One region of the Nonomuraea sp. NPDC048881 genome, then DNA from elsewhere that is predicted to be linked to it. Evidence: predicted binding sites of a transcription regulator. Region 1 holds the regulator's gene; the other holds the start of a gene.
The links. Region 1 encodes HrcA, which represses chaperone genes, less so after heat shock. Its sites were predicted from a motif close to TTGGCACTCTCNNNNNGAGAGTGCCAA; they were not measured.

Region 1 (6,983 bases):
GTCCTTCTTCATCAGGTAGATGACCAGCGGGCCGACCCACGAGACCAGCAGGCCGAGCAGGTGGGCGAGCATGGCCATCGTGGTGTCGTCGCTGCCGCGGCGCGGGCCGAACCGGCCGGGCACGTACGGCCCGGCGGGGTAGCCGTAACCCGGCTGCTGCCCGTAGCCCGGAGCCTGGCCGTGGCCGGGGGGCTGGCCGTAGCCGGGCGGCGGGGGCACGTAGGGGGGCGGCGTGGGCATGGGGCCGGGCTGCGGACCGGGCCGGCTCGGCGGCTGCCGCCCGTAGTCGGGCTGGGAACCCGGCTGCTGCCCGTAGCCGAGCTGGGGGCCCGAGCCCTGGTCGCGGGGCACGTCAGAAGGCGGCACGTCGTAAGGCGGGACGTCAGAGGGCGGGACGTCCGGGGTGGAGTCGTCGGGGGGTGGCGGGGCCTGGCTCATGATGCCTCCGTAACGAAGTCGATCAGTTCCTCGACCCGGCCGAGCAGCTCCGGCTCCAGGTCGGCGTAGGACGAGACGGCGCCCAGAATGCGCCGCCAGGCGTCCGCGGGCTCCATGCGCCAGCCCAGTGCGGCGAGCACGCCCTCCTTCCACGGCACCCCGCGCGGCACGTCGGGCCAGCTCGGGATGCGCAGCACGGACGGTTTGACCGCCTGCCAGATGTCGATGTACGGATGACCCACGACGAGCACGTGCGGCGAGGTGATCCGGGCCGCGATCCGGCTCTCCTTCGACCCCGGCACCAGATGGTCGACCAGCACGCCCAGCCTGCGGCCCGGCTCGGGGGCGAACTCGGCCACGATGGCGGGCAGGTCGTCGACGCCCTCCAGGTACTCGACCACGACACCCTCGACCCGCAGGTCGTGGCCCCAGATCTTCTCCACGAGCGCGGCGTCGTGCACGCCCTCGACGTAGATCCGGCTCTCCTTGGCGACCCGGGCCCGCAGCCCCTCCACGGCGATGGACCCGGACGCGCTGCGCCTGGGCCCCGCCGGGGCCGCGGCCGCCGGGCGCACCAGCGTCACGGGCCTGCCCTCCAGCAGGAACGCGGCCGGCGCCAGCGGGAACAGGCGGCGTTTGCCGAACCGGTCCTCCAGGGTGACGGCCTCCTTGTCGCAGGCCACCACGGCGCCGCAGAAGCCGCTGTCGGCGTCCTCCACGACCAGGTCGAGTTCGGCGGGCACCTTCGGGATCTTGCCCTTGCCCGGCCGCCGCCAATTGCCCGCCAGCACATCGCCCTCGTACACACGGGGACCGTAGCAAATCACCCGCTGACCGCAAGGCGCTTACGCGCGCCGCTGCGCCGTACGAGGACGACGACGGTGCCGATGATGCCGATGAGCAGACCGGCGCCGGGGAACAGGAACAGCGCCGCCACCCCGCCGAACAGGCCGCCCGCCGCGGAGAGCACGTCACGGCCCACGCCGAAGCGGGCTGACGACTCCTCCTGCGTGGCGCAGGTCAGCTGGTAGTCGCCCTTGGCGGGGGCGTTGACGGCGAGGATCTCCTGCCAGGTGGTGCCGCCGGCGCTGAGCGTCTGGGTGCCGGAGACCTTGACCAGCCTGGCCTGGGCCGGGCCGCCGGAGATCTCGCACTGGTAGTTGACCCGCGTGTCGGTGGCGATGTAGACGGCCGGGCGCTTGGCGGGGTCGATCGCGACCTTCACGCTTTCGCCCGACGCGAACGTGCTCGTCGGGGCCATGTCCGAGACGCTGCTCAGCACGCCGCCGGCGAACACGACCACGCCCACGACGCCGAGCACGACGGCCACGGCCCACACGACGGCGATCCACCACAGGCGGGGCTTGATCGCCTTGCCGTCGATCCTGGCCGGGAACTGCGGCTGGCCGCCGTACTGGTTGTGGGGGCCGTACTGGTCGGGGTGGGCGTACTGGTTCTGCTGGCCGTACTGGTTCTGCTGGCCGTACTGGGGTGGGGGGCCGTACTGGGCGGGCGGCTGTTGCTGCTGGTAGGGCGGCTGGCCGTGCTGCTGGGGCTGGTACGGGGGCTGGGCGTACTGGTTCGGCTGACCGTAGTAGGGACCCTGCCCCTGGGGCGGTCCGTACTGCGGGGGCTGGGAATTGTCGGTCATGCGGCAAGTGTGAGGCCTGTCGCTTGTAAGTCGCTAGCAACAGGATGGGACCTGGTGTTATCGCACCTTGTGGGCGAGAGCCGTACACTTGGCACTCGGGAACACGGAGTGCTAGACCTGTCGTTTCCCTGTTAGGCAGAGGCAGGAGGTGAGCACGTGCTCGACGAACGGAAGCTGGCGGTGCTCCGCGCCATTGTCGAAGACTACGTGTCCACCAACGAACCGGTGGGCTCCAAGGCGCTGGCGGAGCGCCACAACCTCAAGGTCTCCCCGGCAACGGTCAGGAACGACATGGCCGCTCTGGAGGAGGACGGGTACATCACCCAGCCGCACACCAGCGCGGGCCGCGTGCCGACGGACAAGGGCTACCGCCTGTTCGTCGACCGGCTCTCGCAGGTCAAGCCCCTGTCGGGGGCCGAGCGGCGGGCGATCGAGACCTTCCTCGCCGGCGCGGTCGACCTCGACGACGTGGTCTTCCGCACCGTGCGGCTGCTCGCGCAGCTCACCAGGCAGGTCGCGGTCGTGCAGTACCCGACGCTGACCCGTTCCACGGTCAGGCACGTCGAGCTGGTCCCGCTCAACGAGCGGCGGGTCATGCTCGTGCTGATCACCAATACCGGGCGCGTCGAGCAGCGCGTGATCGAGCTGCCCGAGGTGGTGGAGGACGACCGCATCGCCCATCTGCGCGCGGTGCTCAACTCCTGCCTCGACGGCTGCGGGCTGAGCAACGTCCCCGAGCTGGTCGCCGACCTGCCCGAGCGGCTGCCCGCCGAGGACCGGCCCGCCGTGGCCACGATCCTGTCGGTGCTGCTCGAAACCCTCGTCGAACGCCATGACGAGAAGATCGTGTTCGCCGGCGCGGCCAATCTCGCGGGCGCCGACTTCGCCACCGGCCTGCGCGACGTGCTGGAGGCGCTGGAGGAGCAGGTCGTGCTCATGCGGTTGCTCGGCGAGACATCCACAGACACCCCGTCCGCGCTCACCGTGCGCATCGGCTCGGAAAACCCCTACCTTCGCGGCACGTCCATCGTCGCAACCGGATACGGTTCTGGCGACAACCAACTGGCCCGGCTCGGCGTGCTGGGTCCCACCAGGATGGACTACCCCGTGACGATGGGCGCCGTACGCGCGGTGGCACGCTACGTCAGCCAGATCCTGGCTGCATCTTAAGAGGTCGATAAGTGGCAAACAGCGACTACTACGCCACCCTCGGGGTGCGCCGTGACGCCAGTCAGGACGAGATCAAGAAGGCCTACCGCCGCCTCGCCCGCGAGCTGCACCCCGACGTGAACCCCGATCCTGAGACCCAGGAGCGGTTCAAGGAGATCACGCAGGCCTACGAGGTGCTGTCCGATCCGAACAAGCGCCAGATGTACGACCTGGGCGGCGACCCCTTCGGCGGCGGCGCGGGTGCGGGCGCGGGCGCCGGCGGCTTCGGCGCGGGCTTCCCCTTCAGCGACATCATGGACGCCTTCTTCGGCACCGCGGGCGGCACCCGCGGGCCGCGCTCGCGCGCCAGGAGGGGCCGCAACGCCACCATCCGGGTCGAGCTCGACCTGCGCGAGACGGCGTTCGGCACCACCCGCGAGCTGGTCGTGGACACCGCCGTGCTGTGCGAGGTGTGCCACGGCGCCGGCGCGGCCCCCGGCACCCACCCCGACACCTGTGACATGTGCAACGGGCGCGGCGAGATCTCCCAGGTCACCCGTTCGTTCCTGGGCCAGGTCATGACCTCGCGGCCGTGCCCCCAGTGCGGCGGCTTCGGCAGCATCATCCGCCACCCCTGCCAGGAGTGCTCGGGCGACGGCCGGGTGCGCACCCGCCGTACGATCAAGGTCCGCATCCCCGCGGGCGTCGAGGACGGCACCCACATCCAGCTCGCCGGCGAGGGCGAGGTCGGCCCCGGCGGCGGCCCGCCCGGAGACCTGTTCCTGGAGATCGTCGAACGCGCGCACGAGATCTTCGAGCGGCGCGGCGACGACCTCCACTGCACGGTCCAGATCCCGATGACGGCCGCCGCGCTCGGCACCATCCTCGCCGTCGAGACGCTCGACGGCTCCGAGGAGATCGACGTGCGCCCCGGCACCCAGTCCGGCCAGGTCATCACCATGTACGGGCGCGGCGTGCAGCGGCTCAACGAGTCCGGCAGGGGCGACCTGCTCATCCATGTCAACGTCGAGACCCCGATGCGGCTCGACCAGACGCAGGAGGACCTGCTGCGCGAGCTGTCCAGGCTGCGCGGCGAGGAGCGGCCGCCGGGAAAGTTCGCCCCGGGGCAGCAGGGTTTTTTCTCCCGCCTGCGTGACGCCTTCAACGGCAGGTGACGATCACCCGTGACCGTCCCCGTGTTCCTCGCCGAGGACCTCAACGGCGCCGAGCTCACGCTCGACGGCCCTGAGGGGCGGCACGCGGCCTCCGTGCGGCGCCTGCGCGCCGGCGAGCGGGTCGACCTGACCAACGGCGCGGGCGACGTCGCCGAGTGCGTGGTGCGCGAGGTGTTCAAGGACGCACTCGCGCTCGACGTGCTCGCCCGCTACACCGTCGAGCCGCCCGCGCGGCGGCTGGTGGTCGTCCAGGGGCTGCCCAAGGGTGACAGGGGCGAGCTGGCCGTCGAGATGATGACCGAGGTGGGGGTCGACGTGATCGTCCCCTGGGCCGCCTCGCGCAGCATCACGCAGTGGAAGGGCGACAAGATCGCCAAGGCGGTGGGCCGCTGGCGTGCCACGGCCCGCGAGGCCGGCAAGCAGGCGCGCCGGTTCCACCTGCCGCAGGTGGCCGAGCTCGCCTCCACCGCCCAGGTCGAGGGGCTGCTGGCCGACGCGGCGCTGGGGCTAGTGCTGCACGAGGAGGCCGCCGAGCCGCTGTCGAAGGTGGCGCTGCCGCCCGGCGGCGACATCGTCGTCGTCGTGGGGCCGGAGGGCGGGGTCTCGGAGGAGGAGCTGCGCAGGTTCGCCGCGGCCAAGGCGGTGCCCGTGCTGCTCGGGCCCACCGTGCTGCGCACCTCCACGGCGGGGGTGGCGGCGGCGGCCGTGCTGCTCGCGCGTACCGGGCGCTGGTGATTCCAGCTCAGGGTGTCGTGTGCGGCACGTCCACCAGCGGGCTGCTCAGGTCGCTCGGGCCGGTGGGCACGTCGTCCGGCGGGCACTCGTCGGAGGGGCACGACGTCGGCGATTCGGTCGTCTCCGGCGGGGTCGGCGTGGGGGTCGGCGTGATCTCGGGGCACTCCTGGTCGCCGGCGGGCTCACCGCTCGGGCAGGGCGTCGAGGACGGCGTCGGCGACGGCGTGGGCTGCCTGGTCGATCTGGCCGTCTCCGAGGGCCGGTGGGTCTCGCTGTGGCTCGGCGGCACGACCACCGCGGGCGGCGGCTCGGCGCTGTGACTGTCGCGCCTGGGCGGCGTGGACAGCCTGGTCGAGGAGTTGCCGGGGGTGGTGGTCGAGTTGTCCACCACCTTGACGGGCGTCTCGAAGATCTGGGAGCGCAGCCCGGGAACGACCATCACGATCGTCCCCGCCACCAGCACGGCGCTGACCGCCGCCGCGCCCGCACGCCACCAGAACAGGTTACGGACGCCGCGCCGCTCGATGCGGGTGCGGATGATCTGCAGTCCTTCCGGCGAGGGCACGACCGCGTCCGCCTCCGCGCGGAGCGCACGGCGCAGGACGTCGCCGTACTCGTCGGGGGGCTGAGTCATGACATCTTCTCCAGGACGGACCGCAACGCGGCCATTCCACGGGCGGTGTGGCTCTTGACCGCGCCCTTGCTGATGCCCATGGCGTGGGCGATCTCAGCTTCGGACAGATCTCCGTAATAACGCAGAACCAGTGCTTCTCTCTGTCGGGTCGGCAGGGCGCGTAACGCCTCGATGACGGCGGAGCGTTCCAGCTCGCCGATCGCGCCGTTCTCGGCGCTCGGGGCGTCCGGCAGGCCCTTGGGTGCGTACTTCTCGACGACCGCGCGGTGACGCAGCACGGAACGGGACCGGTTGACGACAGACTGACGCAGGTAAGCGAGTGCTTTGTCGGGATCGCGCAGTCTGCGCCAGGCGCCGTGAATGGCGACGAACGCGTCCTGCACGACTTCCTCGGCGGTTGCCATGTCACGCACCAGCAACACCGCGAGACGCACCAATGACCGGAAGTGCGCGCTGTAGAGCGCGGTCACGGCCATGTCGGCATCCCACCCGACCGGCACCGCCCCCATCGACCTGTCGGCCAGAAGGGTTTCGGTGGTCACATCAGTGGGACGCGCGGCCTTCCCAGAGGGTTTACTCTCTTCCGGTTCTGAAGGTTTCCCCGGTTCCTTAGGGTGCATTACCCAGTCGTGTTCCTCGCCAGGTGGCGCTCGCCCGACCCTGAATCAACTTTTTTGCTCTGAAGTGTCGCACACTCACCCTAACCGCGCGGATCTTCGGGCGCACGACACCACGGATTACCGATTCGCAACGGACTGCCGAACGGTCGCTCTCGATAGGGTACTGCCGTGAGCGACTGCCTCTTCTGCAAAATCGTGGCCAAGGAAATTCCGGCCGACGTCGTCTACGAGAACGCCAGGGCGCTGGCGTTCCGCGACATCAATCCGCAGGCCCCGACGCACGTGCTGGTCATCCCGCGCGCGCACCACCCCGACGCGGCGTCCATGGCCGCCGCCGACGACGGGCTCGCCGACGACGTGCTCAAGGCCGCGCACGCCGTCGCCGTCCAGGACGGCGTGGCCGAGGGGGGCTACCGGATCGTCTTCAACACCGGCCCCGGCGCCGGCCAGACCGTCTTCCACGTGCACGCCCATGTTCTCGGAGGGCGTGACCTCACGTGGCCGCCCGGCTGATATTGACGCGAGCAATCAGCCTGGTGCCGGATACGATGGGCGGAGAAGAACACCGAACAGACCGGGAG
Region 2 (6,983 bases), on a different contig from region 1:
GAGCGCGGGTAGTCGTCGTTGACGTTGAGGATGACCGGGTCCCAGTCCTCGGTGGCGTACTCGTCCTCGATCTCGCGCGCGCAGCGCTGCACCGACGCGGTGTACTCGCGGTATTCGGGCAGGTCGTGCCGGCTGGGGTAGGCGAAGGCCAGGTGGACCACCTTGCCGTGCCACTCCGGATGGGCGGCCAGGAACTCCCGGTAGGCCAGCAGCCCGCGCACGATGTTCTTGGACAGCTCGGTGCGGTCGATGCGGACGATCAGCCGGCGTCCGGCCACCTGCTCGGCCAGCGCGGCCATGTGCGACTCGACGTCGGGCTCGCAGGCCCGCGCCCACAGCGCCGCGCCGTCCACGCCCAGGCTGTGCACGCCGACGCGGGTCGTCCTGCCCTCGTGGGTGACCGTGCCGGCCGCGCGGTCCACCCGCGCGCCCAGCAGCGCCTCGCAGCAGTCCATGAACGCCGCCGCCCACCGGGCGGTGAGGAAGCCCGCGTGGTCGGCCCCCAGGATGCCGTCGAGCACCTCCCTGGTCACCGCGTCGGGCAGCAGGGAGAAGTACTCGGGAGGGGCCCACGGCGTGTGGCTGAAGTGGGCGATGCGCAGGTCGGGCCGCTCGGCGCGGAGCATCGCCGGGGTGAGCGTCAGGTGGTAGTCCTGGACCATCACGCGCGCGCCGTGCCCGGCCTCCTCGGCCAGCGCCAGCGCGAACGCGCCGTTGTAGTCGCGGTAGGACTCCCACTCGCGCCGGAACTTGGTGCCGAAACTGGGGGAGTTGGGGATGTCGTACAGCAGGTGGTTGACGAACCACAGGGTCGAGTTGGCCACGGCGTTGTAGGCGCGGTGGAAGGTGGCCGCGGGGATGTCGAGCATCCGCAGGGCGCCCGTGTCGTAGCCGCAGCGGTCGAGCCGGCCCCCCGGGGCCAGGCGCACGGCGCTGCGGTCGCCGTCGGACAGCGCGGCGCACACCCACAGCACGCCGTGCTCCTTGGCCACCCCCGACAGGCCCGAGACGAGGCCGCCGCCACCGCGTTTCATGGTCAGCTCACCGTCGTCGTCGACGGTGAAGGAGACCGGCCCGCGGTTGGACGCCACGAGAACGCTGTTCATTTGGGCTCCCTTCGCCCATAGGATCCCAGCTATGGCGCTAGATGAGCTAACCGAGGAACTCGCCCGCTCGGCCGCGGCCGGAGACCATCGCGCGCTCGGCGAGCTCCTGGCCAGGATCGAGCCTGACGTGATGCGCCACTGCGCCCGGATCCTGCCCTATCACCAGGACGCGGAAGAAGCCTCGCAGGACACTCTGCTGGCCGTGGCGCGCAACATCGGCCGGTTCGAGGGGCGGGCCAGGTTCAGCACCTGGCTGCACATCGTGACCGCCAACTGCGCGCGCACCACGTACCGCTCGCTGAAGCGCAGGGCCGCCGAGCAGACGTCGGAGGAGCTGCCGATGCAGAAGCCCGACGCGCGGCGGGTCAGCGTGATCGCCGGCTCGCGGCTCGACCTGCTCGACGCGATGGAGGCGCTGGAGGCCGACAAGCCCGACCTGGCCCAGGCGCTGGTGCTGCGCGACATCGTCCAGCTCGACTACAACGAGGTGGCCGAGCAGCTCAACATCCCGCTCGGCACCGCCAAGTCCCGCATCCACCAGGCCCGCAAGTACGTGCAGGGAGTCCTCGGGGAGGACTATCGGTGAGACGTGTCCTCTCGCATGGTGAGACGGGTGGTTGTTTCCGCCACTTGAGAAGGTAGAGTCCTTTTCGACAACTGCATATTGCTCATCCAGAGGGGTGGAGGGACCGGCCCTGCGAAGCCCCGGCAACCCTCCCGGCTTGTGCTCGCGACCTGGCGAGGCCGACCGGGACAAGGTGCCAATTCCGGTTCGCGGTCAAGGTGGCCGCGGGCGAAGATGAGGGAAGGCCTCGCTTCATGTCGCTCGACTTTGGTCCTGCCGTCGCCCTGTCCTGCCGCGAGTGCGGCACGCGCTACCCCCTGGGTCCCAGCTTCGCCTGCCTGGAGTGTTTCGGGCCGCTCGAAGCGGCCTACTCCTTCGGCCAGGTGACCCGCGCGGACATCGAGTCCGGCCCCGCCAACATCTGGCGCTACCGCTCCCTGCTCCCGGTCCCCGCCGACGTGGCGAGCAAGCCCAACATGAACCCGGGCTGGACGAAGCTGGTCAAGGCCGGCAACCTCGGCAAGGCGCTCGGCATCCGGTCCCTGTTCGTGAAGGACGACTCGGGCAACCCCACCCACTCCTTCAAGGACCGGGTGGTCGCCATCGCCGTCGAGGCGGCCAGGAACTTCGGTTTCCACACGCTCTCCTGCTCCTCCACGGGCAACCTCGCCGGCGCGGTCACCGCCGCCGCCGCGCGGGCCGGCCTCGACGCGTGCGTGTTCATCCCGGCCGACCTCGAAGCGGCCAAGATCGCCATGGCCCGGGTGTTCGGCGGCCGGCTGATCGGCATCGACGGCACGTACGACGAGGTCAACCGGTTCTGTTCGGAGCTGATCGGCGACCCGCTGGGCGAGCGGTGGGGGTTCGTCAACGTCAACCTGCGGCCCTACTACGCCGAAGGGTCCAAGACGCTCGCGTACGAGATCGCCGAGCAGCTCGGCTGGCGGCTGCCGGAGCAGATCGTCATCCCCATCGCCTCCGGCTCCCAGCTCACGAAGATCGACAAGGGGTTCAAGGAGCTGATCGCGCTCGGGCTGGTCGAGGACACCCCCTACAAGGTGTTCGGGGCCCAGGCGGCCGGGTGCTCGCCGGTCTCGACGGCGTACAAGGCGGGGCACGACGTCGTCCAGCCGGTCAAGCCGGACACGATCGCCAAGTCGCTGGCCATCGGCAACCCCGCCGACGGGCCGTACGTGCTGGACATCGCCCGGCGCACGGGCGGGGGCGTCGAGGACGTCACCGACCCCGAGATCGTCGCCGCCATCAAGCTCCTGGCCTCCACCGAGGGCATCTTCGCCGAGACCGCGGGCGGCGTCACGGTGGGCGTGCTGAAGAAGCTCGTCGAGACGGGCAGGCTCGACCCCGAGGCCGAGACGGTGGTCCTGAACACCGGCGACGGCCTGAAGACGCTCGACGCGATCAGCGACGACGCGCGGCCCACCGCCGTGATCCGGCCCTCTCTCGACGCGTTCCGCGCGACTGTCTGACAATCCAGGAAAGGCAACAAAAACCATGAGCGTTTCTGTGCGGATTCCCACCATTCTGCGCACTTACACCGGGGGTAACGCCGAGGTGAGTGGCGAAGGGGCGACTCTTCGTGACGTTCTCGCCAGGCTTGACTCCGACTACCCGGGGATCGGCGCGAGAATTCTGGATGAATCGGGCAAGATTCGTCGTTTTGTCAACGTATACGTTGGTGATGAGGATGTCCGTTTCGCCGAGGGCCTGGACACTCCCGCCCCTGAAGGCACTCAGATCTCCATCATCCCCGCCGTCGCGGGCGGCTGACCGCCGGACCACCGACTCTTGAAGGCGCCCCTTGTGGGCGCCTTCTTGTTTTAGAACCAAATTCAACCTCGAACGACTCAGCCTTCGATGAAATTAGCGTTTTGTCGGTTGACTCTGTTGCCAAACCCCGTGCCACAGGTATGGTCGAGGGCGATCGTCTGGCTGATTTTCCCAAAAGTCATGCGATTACGGGTCTCGCGAAGGAATGGGCGAGATCTGCGAGCCCAGTAAGAGGAGTCGGAAGTGGCGCAGGGCACCGTCAAGTGGTTCAACGCGGACAAGGGCTACGGCTTCATCGCGGTAGACGGTGGTAAGGATGTATTCGTCCATTACTCAGCGATCATGATGGACGGGTACCGCTCTCTCGAACAGGGACAGCGCGTCGAGTTCGAGATCACGCAGGGCCAGAAGGGGCCGCAGGCGGAGTCCGTCCGCACGGTCTGATTCACCCTCGCTGGTATGCACCAAGGCGGGACGTGCGGCAGCGCAGTCCGTACGGGCTCGCCACTGTTTCCTCCGTCGGCTTCGCACGGCGGGCCGCGCCTCAGGGGCGGCTCGCCGTGCGAACCGGCGCACCCGATGACCTGCCCGATGAGCTGGGGTGGGGTGCCCGTGGCTTGCACTCGGCAGGGTAGAGTGCTAAACAGTTCGTTGGCACTCTGTGTGGCAGAGTGCCAACAACTCGGATCGAGACGATGGGGTCTGCCGAACGGAGATGCAGGCCTATGCCGTCGCGGGCGTCGGCTCGGTCCAGGACACGCCACCCTGCATCTGGGAGGTCTAGCCTTATGGCAGCCAAGATGATCGCGTTTGACGAGGACGCCCGGCGCGGTCTCGAGCGCGGTATGAACCAGCTCGCCGACGCCGTCAAGGTGACCTTGGGCCCCAAGGGGCGCAACGTCGTGCTGGAGAAGAAGTGGGGCGCTCCCACGATCACCAACGACGGCGTCTCCATCGCCAAGGAGATCGAGCTCGAGGACCCGTGGGAGAAGATCGGCGCCGAGCTGGTCAAGGAAGTCGCCAAGAAGACTGACGACGTCGCCGGCGACGGCACCACCACGGCCACCGTGCTCGCCCAGGCTCTGGTGCGCGAAGGTCTGCGCAACGTGGCCGCCGGCGCCAACCCGATGGCCCTGAAGAAGGGCATCGAGGCCGCCGTCGAGCGGGTCAGCGAGGAGCTCTCCAAGCTGGCCAAGGACGTGGAGACCAAGGAGCAGATCGCCTCCACCGCCTCCATCTCCGCCGCCGACCCCGAGATCGGCTCGCTCATCGCCGAGGCGATGGACAAGGTCGGCAAGGAAGGCGTCATCACCGTCGAGGAGAGCAACACCTTCGGCCTTGAGCTTGAGCTCACCGAGGGCATGCGCTTCGACAAGGGCATGACGTCGATGTACTTCGTGACCGACTCCGACCGCATGGAGGCCGTTCTCGAAGACCCGTACATCCTGATCGTCAACAGCAAGGTCTCGGCCAACAAGGACCTGCTGCCGCTGCTCGACAAGGTCGTGCAGTCCGGCAAGCCGCTGCTGATCATCGCCGAGGACGTCGACGGCGAGGCCCTGGCGACCCTGGTGGTCAACAAGATCCGCGGCCTGTTCCGCTCCGTGGCCGTCAAGGCCCCGGGCTTCGGCGACCGCCGCAAGGCCATGCTGGGCGACATCGCGATCCTGACCGGCGGTCAGGTCATCGCCGAGGAGGTCGGCCTCAAGCTCGAGACCGCCACCCTCGACCTGCTCGGCCGCGCCCGCAAGGTCGTGGTGACCAAGGACGAGACCACCATCGTCGACGGCGCCGGTGACGCCGAGGCGATCTCCGGCCGGGTCAACGAGATCCGCGCCGAGATCGAGCGCACCGACTCCGACTACGACCGTGAGAAGCTGCAGGAGCGCCTGGCCAAGCTGGCCGGTGGCGTGGCGGTCATCAAGGCCGGCGCGGCGACCGAGGTCGAGCTCAAGGAGCGCAAGCACCGCATCGAGGACGCCGTGCGCAACGCCAAGGCGGCCGTCGAGGAGGGCATCGTCCCCGGCGGTGGCGTGGCGCTGCTGCAGGCCGGCGCCAAGGCGTTCGACAAGCTCGAGCTCAACGGCGACGAGGCCACCGGCGCGGCGATCGTGAAGAAGGCTCTTGAGGAGCCCCTCAAGCAGATCGCGGTCAACGCCGGTCTTGAGGGCGGCGTCGTTGTGGAGAAGGTGCGCAACCTGACCCCGGGCGAGGGCCTCAACGCCGCTTCCGGCGAGTACGTCAACATGTTCGAGTCCGGGATCATCGACCCGGCCAAGGTGACGCGCTCCGCGCTGCAGAACGCCGCCTCCATCGCGGCGCTCTTCCTCACCACCGAGGCCGTCATCGCCGAGAAGCCCGAGAAGACCCCTGCTGCTCCGGCCGGCATGCCCGGCGGCGGCGACATGGACTTCTAGGCCTCGCCTGGTCGCTGACGCATCAGAAGGCGGTTCGGATCTCCAAGGATCCGGCCGCCTTTTGTTGTGTCCGGTCCCGTCACGTTTAGTAGTTATTGACTACGGACAGTAACGAAACGAAGTGACGATTCACCGCACAAAGGAGTAGTTACATGAATTCCCGCACCGCGCGCGTTCTCGGGCTCGGAGCCGTCATGCTGGCCGCCGCGGCCGCCATGACGATGCCCGCCCAGGCAGACGACCACGGTTACCTGGACGAGGCCCTGGAGTACGTCGACGTGCCCTACTGCGCGGGCTACCTGGAACTGTACGACCGCGACTACTGCGCCTCGCCGTCCAGGTGGACGTCGCAGGACGAGCGCGGGGAGATGTCGGAGGAGGGCGAGGACAGGTCGTCGGAGGAAGCCGAGGACAGGTCGTCGGACCAGGCCGACGAGCGGTCGTCGGACGAGGCCGATGAGAGGTCCGACGAGCGCGGGGACGCCTCGGAGGAGGGCGTGGACATGTCCGGCGAGCGCGAGGACGTCTCGGAGGAGGGTCAGGACATGTCCGGCGAGCGCGAGGACGTCTCGGAGGAGGGGCAGGACATGTCGGGCGAGCGTGAGGACGTCTCGGACGCCTTCGAGGGCGAGTCGGGCGGCGAGAGCGAGGACCTGTCGTCCAACGCCCCCGGGGACTTCACGTTCGCGGACGAGCTGGTGCAGGGCGACTGAACCCCGTCTGGTGGCGCCGGGCGTACGGAACCCGACGCGGCACCACGGCGAAGGCGCCCCGAACGCGAACGGGGCGCCTTCGCCGCGGTGTTGTGCCGGTCTCAGACGCCGAAGTGCGCGACGATGTGGCCGCGGGCCAGCGTGTTGGCGGTGATGTTGAAGCCGACCACGGCCGGGCTCGCGTCGCCGCCGACGCCCAGCTCGTCGACCCCGAGCGCGTGCACCGTGAAGACGTAGCGGTGAGGGGCGCCGGGCGGGGGAGCGGCGCCGCCGTAGTCCTTGGTGCCGTAGTCGTTGCGGGCGTGGACCGCGCCGGCGGGCAGGCCCTTGAAGTCGGGGCCGGTGCCCGCGCCCCTGGGCAGCTCCGTGGTCTCGCCGGGCAGGTCGAACAGCA

Region 2: groL (chaperonin GroEL) is a predicted target of HrcA. The motif match lies at 4,111-4,137, and genes of this name have one in related genera.

The regions. Positions count from the first base shown of each region.
Region 1 is NZ_JBEZGC010000007.1:135,827-142,809, forward strand. It holds gene AB0C33_RS25530 (DUF4870 domain-containing protein) at 1-438, opposite strand, end outside; gene AB0C33_RS25535 (DUF3097 domain-containing protein) at 435-1,244, opposite strand; gene AB0C33_RS25540 (hypothetical protein) at 1,262-2,089, opposite strand; gene hrcA (heat-inducible transcriptional repressor HrcA) at 2,246-3,259, shown strand; gene dnaJ (molecular chaperone DnaJ) at 3,271-4,413, shown strand; gene AB0C33_RS25555 (16S rRNA (uracil(1498)-N(3))-methyltransferase) at 4,423-5,148, shown strand; gene AB0C33_RS25560 (hypothetical protein) at 5,156-5,782, opposite strand; gene AB0C33_RS25565 (SigE family RNA polymerase sigma factor) at 5,779-6,291, opposite strand; gene AB0C33_RS25570 (histidine triad nucleotide-binding protein) at 6,571-6,915, shown strand.
Region 2 is NZ_JBEZGC010000020.1:30,431-37,413, forward strand. It holds gene AB0C33_RS42350 (trehalose-6-phosphate synthase) at 1-1,106, opposite strand, end outside; gene AB0C33_RS42355 (RNA polymerase sigma factor) at 1,138-1,692, shown strand; SAM riboswitch class I at 1,772-1,912, shown strand; gene thrC (threonine synthase) at 1,926-3,158, shown strand; gene AB0C33_RS42365 (MoaD/ThiS family protein) at 3,184-3,459, shown strand; gene AB0C33_RS42370 (cold-shock protein) at 3,703-3,903, shown strand; gene groL (chaperonin GroEL) at 4,248-5,876, shown strand; gene AB0C33_RS42380 (hypothetical protein) at 6,029-6,589, shown strand; gene AB0C33_RS42385 (YbhB/YbcL family Raf kinase inhibitor-like protein) at 6,691-6,983, opposite strand, start outside.